Regions from separate parts of the Stenotrophomonas sp. Nf1 genome, predicted to be linked through region 3. Evidence: predicted binding sites of a transcription regulator. Region 3 holds the regulator's gene; each other region holds the start of a gene.
The links. Region 3 encodes FliA, which starts transcription of late flagellar genes. Its sites were predicted from a motif close to TAAAGTTTNNCNNNCNNNGGCCGATAA; they were not measured.
Positions count from the first base shown of each region.

Region 1: the regulator FliA is predicted to act here: its motif matches at 2,491-2,517, upstream of C9412_RS03025 (methyl-accepting chemotaxis protein).
Region 2: the regulator FliA is predicted to act here: its motif matches at 1,542-1,568, upstream of C9412_RS20390 (chemotaxis protein CheW).

Region 1 covers NZ_PYTV01000001.1:616,357-620,709, forward strand. The annotation lists gene mutS (DNA mismatch repair protein MutS) at 1-2,180, opposite strand, end outside; gene C9412_RS03025 (methyl-accepting chemotaxis protein) at 2,549-4,353, shown strand, end outside.
Region 2 covers NZ_PYTV01000017.1:3,040-7,392, reverse strand. The annotation lists partial or broken gene C9412_RS20400 (methyl-accepting chemotaxis protein) at 1-444, shown strand, start outside; gene C9412_RS20395 (flagellar brake protein) at 665-1,438, shown strand; gene C9412_RS20390 (chemotaxis protein CheW) at 1,611-2,102, shown strand; gene C9412_RS20385 (hypothetical protein) at 2,240-2,623, shown strand; gene C9412_RS20380 (methyl-accepting chemotaxis protein) at 2,725-4,353, shown strand, end outside.
Region 3 covers NZ_PYTV01000002.1:9,932-14,284, reverse strand. The annotation lists gene flhF (flagellar biosynthesis protein FlhF) at 1-1,154, shown strand, start outside; gene C9412_RS04035 (P-loop NTPase) at 1,141-2,028, shown strand; gene C9412_RS04030 (RNA polymerase sigma factor FliA) at 2,025-2,768, shown strand; gene cheY (chemotaxis response regulator CheY) at 2,826-3,218, shown strand; gene C9412_RS04020 (protein phosphatase CheZ) at 3,218-3,823, shown strand; gene C9412_RS04015 (chemotaxis protein CheA) at 3,826-4,353, shown strand, end outside.

The DNA.
Region 1 (4,353 bases), on a different contig from region 3:
GCAAACAGCGTGTAGCAGCGGTTCTGGTAGGCCAGGTGGCGGGCCACTGCGTCGGCCAGCGCCAGGCCGTCATAGGTGGAGGTGCCACGGCCGATCTCGTCCATCAGCACCAGCGAATGCGCGGAGGCGTGGTGCAGGATGTAGCTGGTTTCGGCCATTTCCACCATGAAGGTGGATTGCCCGCGCGCCAGGTCGTCGCCGGCGCCGATGCGGGTGAGGATGCGGTCGATCGGGCCGATCAATGCGCGGCTGGCCGGCACGAAGCTGCCGATGTGGGCCAGCAGCACGATCAGCGCGTTCTGCCGCATGTAGGTCGATTTACCGCCCATGTTCGGGCCGGTGATGACCAGCATGCGACGGTCTGGATGCAGGTCCAGATCGTTGGGTTCGAACGGCTGTTCGCGCACCGCCTCGACCACCGGGTGGCGGCCGCGTTCGATCTTCAGGCACGGCTCGGCCTGCAGTTCCGGGCGTGCCCAGTCCAGCGCCTGTGCACGTTCGGCGAAGGCGGCCAGCACGTCCAGTTCGCTCAGCGCCGCCGCACACTGCTTCAGCGGTTCCAGCTGGCTGCCCAGGGTGTCGAGCAGTTGTTCGTAGAGGTACTTCTCGCGCGACAACGAACGGTCGCGCGCGGACAGCACCTTGTCCTCGAACGCTTTCAGTTCTTCGGTGATGTAGCGCTCGGCATTGGTCAACGTCTGCCGGCGGGTGTAGTGCACCGGCGCGCGGTCGGACTGGCCCTTGCTGATTTCGATGTAGTAGCCGTGCACGCGGTTGTAGCCCACCTTCAGGGTGGGAATGCCGCTGCTTTCTCGTTCGCGCTGTTCCAGGTCGACCAGGAACTGGTCGGCGTGGGTCGACAGCCGGCGCAGCTCATCCAGTTCTTCGTCGAAGCCATCAGCCAGCACGCCGCCATCGCTCAGCTTCAGCGGTGGCATTTCGGCAATCGCACTGGCCAGCAGCTGCGCGCATTCGTCGTGCTCGCCGAGCGCGGCGTGCAGGGTCTGCAGGCGCGGCGAATCCAGCGGTGCCAGCACCTCGCGCACGGCCGGCAGCAGGCCCAGGCCATCGCGCAGGGTGGAGAAATCGCGCGGGCGCGCCGAGCGCAGTGCAACGCGGGTGAGGATGCGCTCCAGATCGCCCAGGCGGCGGAACTGCTCGCGGATGTCGGCGTCGCTGCCGCGATCAATCAGGGTTTCCACGGCGTGATGGCGCTGCACCAGCACCTCGCGCAGGCGCAGCGGACGATGCAGCCAGCGCCGCAGCAGGCGGCCGCCCATCGGCGTGACCGTGCTGTCGAGCACGCCCAGCAGGGTGTTGCGGGTATCGCCGTCGACGCGCGTATCCAGCTCCAGGTGGCGGCGGGTCGCGGCGTTCATCGCGATCGCCTCGCCGGCGGTTTCCATCGCGATCGAGGTCAGATGTGGCAGGCGCTGCTTCTGGGTTTCCTCCACATAGCCGAGCAGGGCGCCGGCGGCGGCGGTGGCGCGCGGCTTGTCGTCGATGCCGAAACCGCTCAGGTCATGCAGCTTGAAGAAGGCCAGCAGCTGGCGGCGGCCGCTGTCGGCGTCGAACAGCCACGGTGCGCGGCGGCGCACGCCGGTGCGCTGGCGCAGGAATTCCGGCCAGTTCTCTTCGTCGGGTACCAGTAGTTCGGCCGGCTCCAGGCGCGCCAGTTCGGCTTCCAGCGCGTCGTCGGTCTCCACTTCGTTGACCAGGAAGCGACCACCGGCCAGATCGGCCCAGGCCAGGCCGTAGCCCTGGCGGGTACGCGACAGCGCCATCAGCAGGGTGTCGCGGCGCTCGTCCAGCAGCGCCTCGTCGGTGACCGTGCCAGGGGTGACGATGCGCACTACCTTGCGTTCGACCAGACCCTTGGCCAGTGCCGGATCGCCGATCTGCTCGCAGATGGCCACCGACTCGCCCAGCGCCACCAGCCGCGCCAGATAGCCCTCGTAGGCATGCACCGGCACACCGGCCATCGGGATCGGCGCGCCGCCGGAACTGCCGCGCTGGGTCAGGGTGATGTCGAGCAGGCGCGCGGCCTTGCGTGCATCGTCGTAGAACAGCTCGTAGAAGTCGCCCATGCGGAAGAACAGCAGCAGGTCCGGGTAGTCGGACTTGGCTGCGAAGAACTGCTTCATCAGCGGGGTGTGTTCGGCGGACTTGTCTTTGGACATGGGACTCGTGGATCGGGGCATCCGGCCGCGCCGGAAGGCTGCGGCGGCGGAGCAGGGACAGGGCCGTCCATGGTAACTGCTGGGGCACCCGGGTGCCGGTACCGATGCCGGGCCACAGGGCGCATCAGGTCGCTGCCCGCGCGATCTGCCGAGGGCGGGTGGGCCCCTTCATGGCGATCGCGCGGCGGGGGATTTCCGGTATCCGCCATCAACGGTATTCACTGGCATTATGAATGCGGGTATCGGGGGTATTTTCCAGGCCGCTCCGCACAGTTCAGGATATTCTTGAAGGTATATGCAGAAAATCTCTTAAAGATTCTCCCGGTTACGCCGCCATCGATCGTACGGCCATGATCAAGGGAATTGAGATGCTCGCCTTACGCAACCTCCGTGTGGGTTCCCGGCTGGGTGCCGGGTTTGGTCTGCTGCTCCTGTTCATCCTGGCCATTGTCGGCCTGGTGCTGTACGGAAATCACCTCAAGTCCGCCCAGTTCGAAAAGGTGGTGGACGTGAACATGGTGAAGATGCGGCTGTTGAACGACATGCTCGATACCAACAACGCGATGCTGATGCACCGGCGGTTGATGGTGATCAAGCGCGGCGAGGATTTCGACAAGGATTATCAGCAGGCCCTGCAGCTGTCGCATACCTACGACGGTATATGGGCGCGTTACGTCAAGATTCCGCGCGACGCCACCGGCGATACGCTGGTGGCGAAAATCGAAGCGGCGCGCAAGGCCACCGAGGTTTCCACCGGGCAGCTGCATGCACGCATGAAGGCCGGTGATTTCGACGGTGCCGCCCGCGAACTGCTGGCCGAGCATGGTCTGGCGACGGCCTGGAATGAATCCATTTCCGCGCTGCTGCGCCACCAGGAATCGCTGACCGCGCGCAGCCGCGAAGAATATCGCGCCACCGAGGCCTGGACCGGCACGCTGTCGATGGTATTTGGCGCACTGAGCCTGCTGCTGGGGTCATTGGCGGCCTGGGCGATCACCCGCAGCCTGACCCGCCCGCTGGCGGGGGCGGTGAAGCTGGCCGACGGTATCGCCAGCGGACGCCTGGACACTGCCATCGACGCCTCGGGCAACGATGAGGTGACCCAGCTGCTGAAGTCGATGCAGCGCATGCAGTCCCAGGTGCAGGCGGTGATGGCGGCACAGGGCGAGCTGGCCCGCCAGCACGATGCGGGAAGTCTCAGCTATCGCATGGACGAGAGCGCGTTCCCGGGCGACTACGGACGCATGGTGCACGAGACCAATGCCCTGGTGGGCTCGCACGTACAGGTGCAGAACCGCTTGATCGAGGTGATGAAGCATTACGCGCGCGGTGACTTGTCGGTGGACATGGATCCATTGCCGGGCGAGAAGGCGGCGATCACCCAGGCCATGGACGAGACCAAGCGCAGCCTGTCGGCGATCAATGGCGAGATCCGCCGGCTGGCGACGGCAGCGGCCGCCGGCGATTTCAGCCAGCGCGGTGATGAAGCGCGCTTCTCCTACGAATTTGGTGACATGGTGGCCGGGCTGAACCGGCTGATGCAGACCACCGACGAGAATCTGGTACAGGTCTCGACCCTGCTGCAGGCGATCTCGCGCGGCGACCTGACGGTGCGCATGGAAGGTGATTTCCATGGCGTGTTCGCGCGCATGCGGGACGACTGCAACGCCACCGTCGATCAGCTCAAGCAGATCGTCGGGCGCATCCAGTCCAGTGCATCGAGCATCACCCTGGCCGCAGGTGAGATCGCCGCCGGCAATACCGATCTGTCGCGGCGCACCGAGCAGCAGGCGGCCAACCTGGAAGAGACCGCTGCATCGATGGAGGAGCTGACGTCCACCGTCAAGCAGAACGCCGAGCACGCGCGTCAGGCCAACCAGCTGGCCATCGGCGCGCATGGCGTGGCGACGCAGGGCGGCGATGTGGTCGGCCAGGTGGTGACCACGATGTCCGCCATCGAAGCCGCTTCGAAGAAGATCGCCGAGATCATCAGTGTGATCGATGGCATCGCCTTCCAGACCAACATCCTGGCGCTCAACGCGGCGGTGGAGGCCGCGCGCGCCGGCGAGCAGGGCCGTGGCTTTGCGGTGGTCGCCAGCGAAGTGCGCACGCTGGCGCAGCGCTCGGCGGGGGCGGCCAAGGAGATCAAGGGGCTGATCGAGGATTCGGTGGG
Region 2 (4,353 bases), on a different contig from region 3:
TCGGTCGGCAAGGTCGCCGAGGGCTCCAGCCTGGTCCATCAGGCCGGCAGCACCATGGGCGAGATCGTTGCCTCGGTGCAGCGCGTGACCGACATCATGGCCGAGATCTCCGCCGCTTCGCAGGAACAGAGCGCCGGCATCGAGCAGGTCAACCAGACCGTGGTGCAGATGGACGAAACCACCCAGCAGAACGCCGCGCTGGTGGAGGAAGCGACCGCTGCGGCGCGCGCGATGGAAGACCAGGCCGTGCAGCTGGGTGAAGCCGTGGCACGCTTCCGGTTGGCATCGCAGGGCGTCACCACGGCACCGGCACGACTGGCCACCGCACCGCAGCCGCGCCAGGTGGCCACCGCCCTGCCCGCCACCAAGGCAGCACCGGCTCGCCGGCTGCACGCATCGGCGGCGCCGGCACTGGCGGCCGAGGGCGACTGGCAGGAGTTCTGAGGACGCCGGGGTCGGATCCCTCTTCCCTGGAAGAGGGCTCTGACCCCACCCACGACCTGGTGGGTAATCGGGGTCAGATCCCTTTCCCGTGGGAAAGGGCTCTGACCCCTTTTGCATGGAAAGTGATGCATTCCTCACTTCATAATCCGAGGCAGAGGCCGATATCCCCATCGAGCCTCGCGCCAACGCGTGCTGGCGCCCGCCCTTGACCCTAGATTCCATGTCCGACGGCAACGACACTGCAGTGCATGAAGTCCATGCGGCCGACGCCGCTGACGAACGATTCCTGGTTCGCAATCCCCGTCAGCTGCGCCAGCTGCTGCGCTCGCTGATCGACCAGCGTTCGCTGATCAACGCGCATATTGACGGCCGCGACCGCTCGTTTCCCACTGCACTGCTCGACCTCGATGAAGACGAGGACTACCTGCTGCTTGATGGCAGCCCGCAGGAAGCCTCCAACCGTGCCGCCGAACAGGCCGACCATCTGCTGTGCTTCGCCCAGCTGGAACGGGTACTGGTGCGTTTCCGCCTGCACGAACTGCAGCGCGTGGACAACGACGGCCACGTCGCCTTCCGCACCCCGCTGCCGGACGAACTGGTGCACCTGCAACGCCGCGAGCTGTACCGTCTGGAGACCCCGGTGACCGACTCGCCGCAGCTGCTGCTGCCGCCCGGCGAAGCCCGCGCCGACGCCCTGTCGATGCGCGTGGTGGACATCAGTGGCGGCGGCCTGGCGGTGGTCGTGCCCAACGACTGCGCGGTGTTCGGCCTGCAGAAGCGTTACCCGGCCCGGCTTTCGCTGCCGGACGGGCCGGATCTGGACATCGAGCTGGTGGTCTGCAACCTGCTGCCGCAGCGCCAGCCCAATGGCATCGAGGTCAAACGCGTGGGCATGCGCTTCGACAGCCTGCCACGCGGCGCCGACAGCGCCATCCAGCGCTACATCTTCCGCATCGACCGCCAGCGCAAGGCCCGCCGCAACGGCGAGATGTAGGCGCGTGGTAGTGCCGGCCGCTGGCCGGCAACCCTGGAACGCATGCCGGGGTCAGATCCCTTTTCCCTGAAAAGGGATCTGCCCCCATCCATTGCCCGGCAGCTAAAGTCCCCCCCCACGGGGCCGATATCGAGCCTGACACCGGGACTTCCGGCAGAACCAGGACCCCTCGATGAACGACAAGACCAGCTCCACCGCCAGCGCCGGTGGCGAATTCCTCAGTTTCACCCTCGGTGCCGAGCACTACGGCGTGGATATCCTCAAGGTGCAGGAAATCCGCGGCTACGATGCGGTGACCCGCGTGCCGGATGCTCCGGATTACATCAAGGGCGTGATCAACCTGCGCGGCACCATCGTGCCGGTCATCGACCTGCGCCTGAAGCTGCGCCTGGACGATGCCCGCTACGACGCCTTCACCGTGATGATCGTGCTGAACGTGGAAGACCGCGTGGTCGGCATCGTCGTCGACAGTGTCTCCGACGTGATCCCGCTGTCGGCCGAGCAGATCCGTCCGACCCCGGAGTTCGGCGCCGCGGTCGATACCCGCTTCATTTCCGGCATCGGCACCCATGACGACCGCATGCTGATCCTGCTGGATATCGAGACCCTGCTCGACAGCGCCGACATGGGCCAGCCCAGCGCCGTGGAAGACGTCGCCGCCTGAGCAAACGGAACTGCTTCACGTTCTGGTCACAAAACCCTTCAGTTCCCCCCGGCGATGCCGATAGGGGGGACAGAAGCCGGCCGCGCAGGAGCGCGCAGGACCGGCCCGACCGTTACCATCCCCGGAGATACCCCTCGATGAAGTCCCTGCTTGCGTTCGTCTCGGCTGCTGTCCTGGCCACCACCGCCGCCTCCGCTTTCGCCCAGTCGGCCGACATGATCCCGCCGGAAATGGCGCCGCGCTCGGTCGGCAAGGACGGCATGGTCTGCGGCAAGGTTGAAAAGGCCCGCTACGCAGAAGGTTCCGAAGGCCAGCCGACCTTCCTGTACATGGGCGGCGCCTTCCCGCGCCACACTTTCTCGGCGCGCATCGCCGGCGAGAACCGCGGCAAGTTCTCCTTCCCGCTGGAAACCCTGGAAGGCAAGACCGTCTGCGTGATCGGCAAGATCCAGCGCGACGCTTCGCGCGCGGAAATCGAAGTCAGCTCGCCGTCGGGCCTGAAGCTGGCCAACATCAAGTAATCCGCTGTCCGTCGAGCCACGCCGGACCTGGTGCCGGCGTGGTTTCTGCTGCAACCGGGCCCGATGCCCGGACGCGTCTGCCTTAGGAGCTCGCAACGCCCATGCCGTGGATCAACAACCTGAAACTGATGCCGAAGCTGATGCTGACCTTCGGCGTCATCCTGCTGGTGATGCTGCTGCAGGGCATCGTCGCCTATCGTGGCCTGCATTCGCTGAACAACGTCACCACCGAACTGGCCGGTTCACGCATGGAAAGCATCCGCATGGCCGGCGAGATGCGCGGCATGCTGGGTGAGTACCGCAATGCCGCCTACCAGCAGCTGATCCGCGCCAGCGACGACGTCAAGTCCGACGCGCGCAAGCAGGCCACCGACCTGCGTACCAGCATGGACACCTCGATCAAGGACTATCCGAAGCTGGTCGACAACGCGCAGCAGAAGAAGCTGTTCGACACCTTCGCCAAGGAATGGAAGGACGCCCTGGCCTCCTATGACAGCGTCACCGAGATGCTGGAACTGGACCTGCCGGACGATGCCATCGACACCTTCGTCGGCGAAACCCGCACCAAGCACCGCAAGGCTGCCTCGGCGCTGGAAGCGCTGATCGCCGAAGACAACCGCCTCGCCCGCGCCTCGCGCGATGAAGCGGCCACCACCTATTCCGCCTCGGCCGTGCTGACCGTGATCGCCCTGCTGGGCGGCGCCGCGCTCGGCCTGGTGCTGGTCTGGTTGTTCGCCCGTGCCCTGGTCGGCAGCGTGCGTGGCGCCGTCTCGGTGGCCAACGACGTGGCTGGTGGCAAGCTCGATGGCCACATTGATGTCAGCCGCCAGGACGAAGTGGGCGAACTGATGCAGTCCATGCAGCGCATGCAGCGCGACCTGCGTGAACGCATCGAGACCGACCAGGCCATCGCCCGCGAGAACCTGCGCATCCGCACCGCGCTGGACTACAGCTCGACCGGCGTGTACCTGACCGACACCAGCAACACCATCGTCTACACCAACCGCGCCCTGCAGCAGACCCTGAGCCAGTACCAGGATGACGTGCGCCGCGACCTGCCCGACTTCGACGCCCAGGCCTCGCTGATCGGCAAGCCGGTTACCGTGCTCGAGCACCGTGGCGAGATGGACCAGACCCTGCTCGGCAACCTGAAGGCGCATGGCGTGGCCCGTCGCCCGATGCAGTATGGCGATGCCCAGTTCGCCCAGGTGGTGTCGACCATCCGCAACGAAGGCGGCGACACCGTCGGCTACGTGGTGGAATGGCGCGACCGTACCCAGGAAGCGCAGGTCGAGGCCGAAGTGGCCCGCGTGATCGCCCAGGCTGCCGCCGGCGACCTGTCCGGCCGCATCGATGCCAGCGACAAGGAAGGCTTCTTCCTGCAGCTGGCCCAGCAGATCAACGGCCTGCTGGACGCCAACGCCGGCAGCATCGAACAGATTTCCGGCCTGCTCGCCGCGCTGTCGCAGGGTGACCTGACCGTGCGCATGCACGGCGACTATCAGGGCGTGTTCGCCCGCATGCGTGACGATGCCAACGCCACCGCCGCGCAGCTGAGCGAGATTGTCACCCGCATCAAGCAGTCCAGCCGCGCGATCAGCTCGGCCGCCGGCGAAATCGCCTCCGGCAACAGCGACCTGTCACGCCGTACCGAGCAGCAGGCCGCCAACCTGGAAGAAACCGCCGCCTCGATGGAGGAACTGACCTCCACCGTGCGCCAGAACGCCGAA
Region 3 (4,353 bases):
TCGTCGCGCCGGCAGCGGTGGCCGTGGCAGCGCCCAACCGCGCCCGCTTCCAGATCGACCCGCCGCACGAAGCGCATCACGAAAGCCCGGTCCCGGCGGTGCAGCCGCCGCCGCTGCCGACCGCCGCCGTGGCCGAGGCGCCGGCCGAATCGACCGTCAGCGAACCGGCACCGGTGGACGCCGCCGACGACGCCAGCCCGGCGCCGATGCTGGCGCCGGCCCCGGCGCTGACCGTGGTGGCCCAGGACGACGCCGAGATCCGCCAGCTGCGCCAGGAAGTGGCCGGCATGCGCCAGGTGATCGAGCGCGAGATGAACCGCTTCACCGACGAGCGCCTGCGCGGCTGCCCGGTGCGCGCCACCGCGCTGGACCTGATGGACGAGTACGGCTTCGACGCCGGCCTGGCCCGCGACGTGGCCATGCAGATCCCGCTGGAGACCGAAGCCCACCGCGGCCGCGGCCTGATGCTGGGGCTGATCTCGCGCAAGCTGCCGATCGCCCCGGTCGACCCGCTGGAAGAAGGCGGTGTGATCGCCCTGGTCGGCCCGACCGGCGCCGGCAAGACCACCACCATCGCCAAGCTGGCCTCGCGCTTCGCCGAAAAGCACGCCCCGCGTGACGTCGCCCTGGTCACCACCGACACCACCCGCATCGGCGCCCGCGAACAGCTGTACGGCTACGGCCGCCAGCTCGGCATCGCCGTGCACGAGGCCAACAGCGGCACCGACCTGGACCAGCTGCTGGAGCGCCTGAAGGACTACAAGCTGGTGCTGATCGACACCGCTGGCCTGGGCCCGCGCGACCGCGCGCTGGCCGCCCAGCTGCAGTGGCTGCGCGCCGCCCGCCAGGTGCGCACCCTGCTGGTGCTGCCGGCCAACACCAGTTTCGGCGACATGGACGAGGTGGTCCGCCGCTTCGGCGCGGCCAACCTGCAGGGCCTGGTGCTGAGCAAGCTGGACGAGACCGGCCGCTTCGGCAACGCGCTGTCGGTGGCCGTGGATCACAGCCTGCCGATCACCTGGGTGACCGACGGCCAGGACGTGCCGGAGGACCTGCACCGGGCCAGCGCGGCCAATCTCGTACTTCGCCTTGAAGATTTGCGCCGAGCGGCCGATATGCCCTGCAACCCGGAGTTGAACCATGCCGTCGCGTGAGTACGCCAAGCTGACCAAGACCTTCCCGCTGTCGGCCACCCGCAGCGAGCCGCTCGGCCCTGTGCGCACCATTGCCGTGACCGGCGGCAAGGGCGGCGTGGGCAAGACCAACGTGTCGGCCAACCTGGCCGTGGCGCTGGCCGGCATGGGCAAGCGCACGCTGCTGCTGGATGCGGACCTGGGCCTGGCCAACATCGACGTGATCCTGGGGTTGAACCCCACCTTCACGCTGGCCGACCTGGTCGCCGGCCGCTGCTCGCTGGACGACGTCATCGTCGAAGGCCCGAACGGCGTGCTGGTGGTCCCGGCCGCGTCCGGCCGCCGGCACATGGCCGAGCTGGCCCCGGCCGAGCACGTCGGCCTGGTCAACGTGTTCTCCGAACTGGAGCGCGAGCTGGACATCATGGTGGTGGACACCGCCGCCGGCATCACCGATGGCGTGCTGACCTTCTGCCAGGCCGCGCAGGACACCGTGGTGGTGGTCTGCGACGAACCGGCCTCGATCACCGACGCCTATGCGCTGATCAAGGTGCTCTCGCGCGAGCGTGGCGTGGACCGCATCCAGGTGGTGGCCAACATGGTGCGCGACCCCAACGAGGGCCGGGTGCTGTACGAAAAGCTGACCCGCGTCTGCGAGAAGTTCCTGGCCGATGTCTCGCTGAACTACCTGGGCTGCGTGCCGCAGGATGACTGGCTGCGCCTGTCGGTGCAGCGCCAGCAGCCGGTGGTGAAGGCCTACCCGTCCAGCCCGGCCGCGCTGGCGATCACCGAGATCGCACGGCGCACCGCGCGCTGGCAGGCGCCGACCGAACCCCGTGGCGGCGTCGAGTTCTTCCTCGAACGCATCCTCAAGCAGCGCGGGGTGGCCGCATGAAAGGCGCAGCCCAGTACCGGGAGGTCCAGCGCTCGGCGGCCAACGAGGTCATCGCCCAGCATTCGGACCTGGTGCGGCGCATCGCCCACCACCTGGCCGCACGCCTGCCGGCCAGCGTCGAGGTCGACGACCTGATCCAGGCCGGCATGATGGGCCTGATCGAGGCCTCGCGCAGCTACGACGCCGACCAGGGCGCCTCGTTCGAGACCTATGCCTCGATCCGCATCCGCGGCTCGATGATCGACGAGATCCGTCGTGGCGATTGGGTGCCGCGTTCGGTGCACCGCCGTGCACGCGATGCCGCCGCCACCATCCGCCGCTTGGAACAGAGCAGCGGCCGTGCCGCCAGCGCCACCGAAGTGGCCGCTGCGATGGACATGCCGCTGCCCGAGTACCTGCGGCTGATGGAAGACGCCGCACGTGGCCAGGTGCTGAGCCTGGAATCGCGCATCGAGGACCAGGGCGAACTGGATACCGTCGCCCAGGGCGGCCCGACCCCGCAGCAGGTGCTGGAGCGTGGCGAGTTCGGCCGCGAACTGGGCAAGGCCATCGGCCACCTGCCCGAGCGCGAACAGCTGGTGCTCTCGCTGTACTACGAGCAGGAGCTGAACCTGAAGGAGATCGGCGCGGTGCTCGGCGTGAGCGAGTCGCGGGTCTGCCAGATCCACGGCCAGGCGGTGCTGCGCCTGCGTGGCCGATTGAAGATTTTCGAGGCCGTCGACGCCGGCCTTGAAGAATGAACATCCCCGAGGCGGCTGCCCCCGGCCGCCCGGAATGAACAACAAAGGAACTCTGCTTTGAACAAGAACATGCGCATCCTGATCGTCGACGACTTTTCGACCATGCGTCGCATCGTCAAGAACCTGCTGGGCGATCTGGGCTTCACCAACACCGCCGAAGCCGAGGACGGGCATGCCGCGCTGTCGCTGCTGCAGAGCCAGCCGTTCGATTTCGTGGTCACCGACTGGAACATGCCGGTGATGACCGGCATCGAGCTGCTCAAGGCGATCCGCGCCGACGCCAAGCTGAAGACCCTGCCGGTGTTGATGGTGACCGCCGAAGCCAAGCGCGAGCAGATCATCGAAGCCGCCCAGAGCGGCGTCAACGGCTACATCATCAAGCCGTTCACCGCGCAGACCCTGGAAGAAAAGCTGGGCAAGATCTTCGAACGCCTGGCGGCCAGCGCCTGATGGATACCACGGTCGACAAGAACGCCCTTGCCCTGCGCCTGCAGGAAGCCCTGGACGCGCTGGAATCCGGCGACGAGGCCGCCTGGCGGCAGCGCATCGACGGACTGGTCGCGCTGCGCACGCAGCCGATGATGAGCGGTCTTTCGCGGCTGGCCCGCGAACTGGGCCAGGCGCTGGGTGAACTGCCGACCGTGCCCAGCGATGCCGGCGAACTGGACGACGCCTGCGCGCGCCTGGACCACGTGGTGGCGATGACCGAACAGGCCACCCACCGCACCCTGGACCTGGCCGAGGAATGCCGCAGCCTGACCGAACAGTTGCGCGCCGAAGGCCTGCAGCCCGGCCAGGACGCCCAGCTTGAGCGCATCCGCCACAACCTCACCGAGATCGCCCTGACCCAGAGCTACCAGGACCTGACCGGGCAGATCATCCGTCGCGTGGTCGGCATCGTGCGCCGCGTGCACGAAGGCTTCGGCGCGCTCGGCCTGCCGCCGGAACAGCATCGCACCGACCCGGAACTGGCCGGGCCGGCACTGAAGGGACTGGACCGCCACGCGGTCTCGCAGAACGACGCCGACGACCTGTTGTCGGATCTGGGGCTGTAAGCATGAGCGCGGTATCCGACGACATCACTGCCGATTTCATCATCGAGGCACAGGAAATCCTGGACCGCCTGGGCGAACAGCTGGTGTCGCTGGAGCAGGCACCGCAGGACAGCGAGCAGCTCAACGCGGTGTTCCGCGGCTACCACACGCTCAAGGGCGGCGCCGGCTTCCTCGGCGTCACCGCCATGGTCGAGCTGTGCCACGCCGCTGAAGAAGCCCTCGGCATCGCGCGCGCCGGCCAGGCCGTGCTGCAGGCCCATCACTTCGACGCCGCCCAGCAATCGCTGGATTACCTGCAGTCGATGCTCGATGCGGTGTCCTCGGGTACCGAGCCGGGCTATGCGCCGCCGGAGCTGATCGCACAGTTCGACATGCACGGTGGCGGTACCGCGGCCCCGACCGCCGCCGCACCCGCCGCCGCGGGCGGCGACCTGATCACCGAAGACGAATTCGAGGCCCTGCTCGACCAGCTGCACGGCGGCAACGCGCCGACCGCGGTCGCGCCGGCGAAGAAGGCCGACGACGGCCTG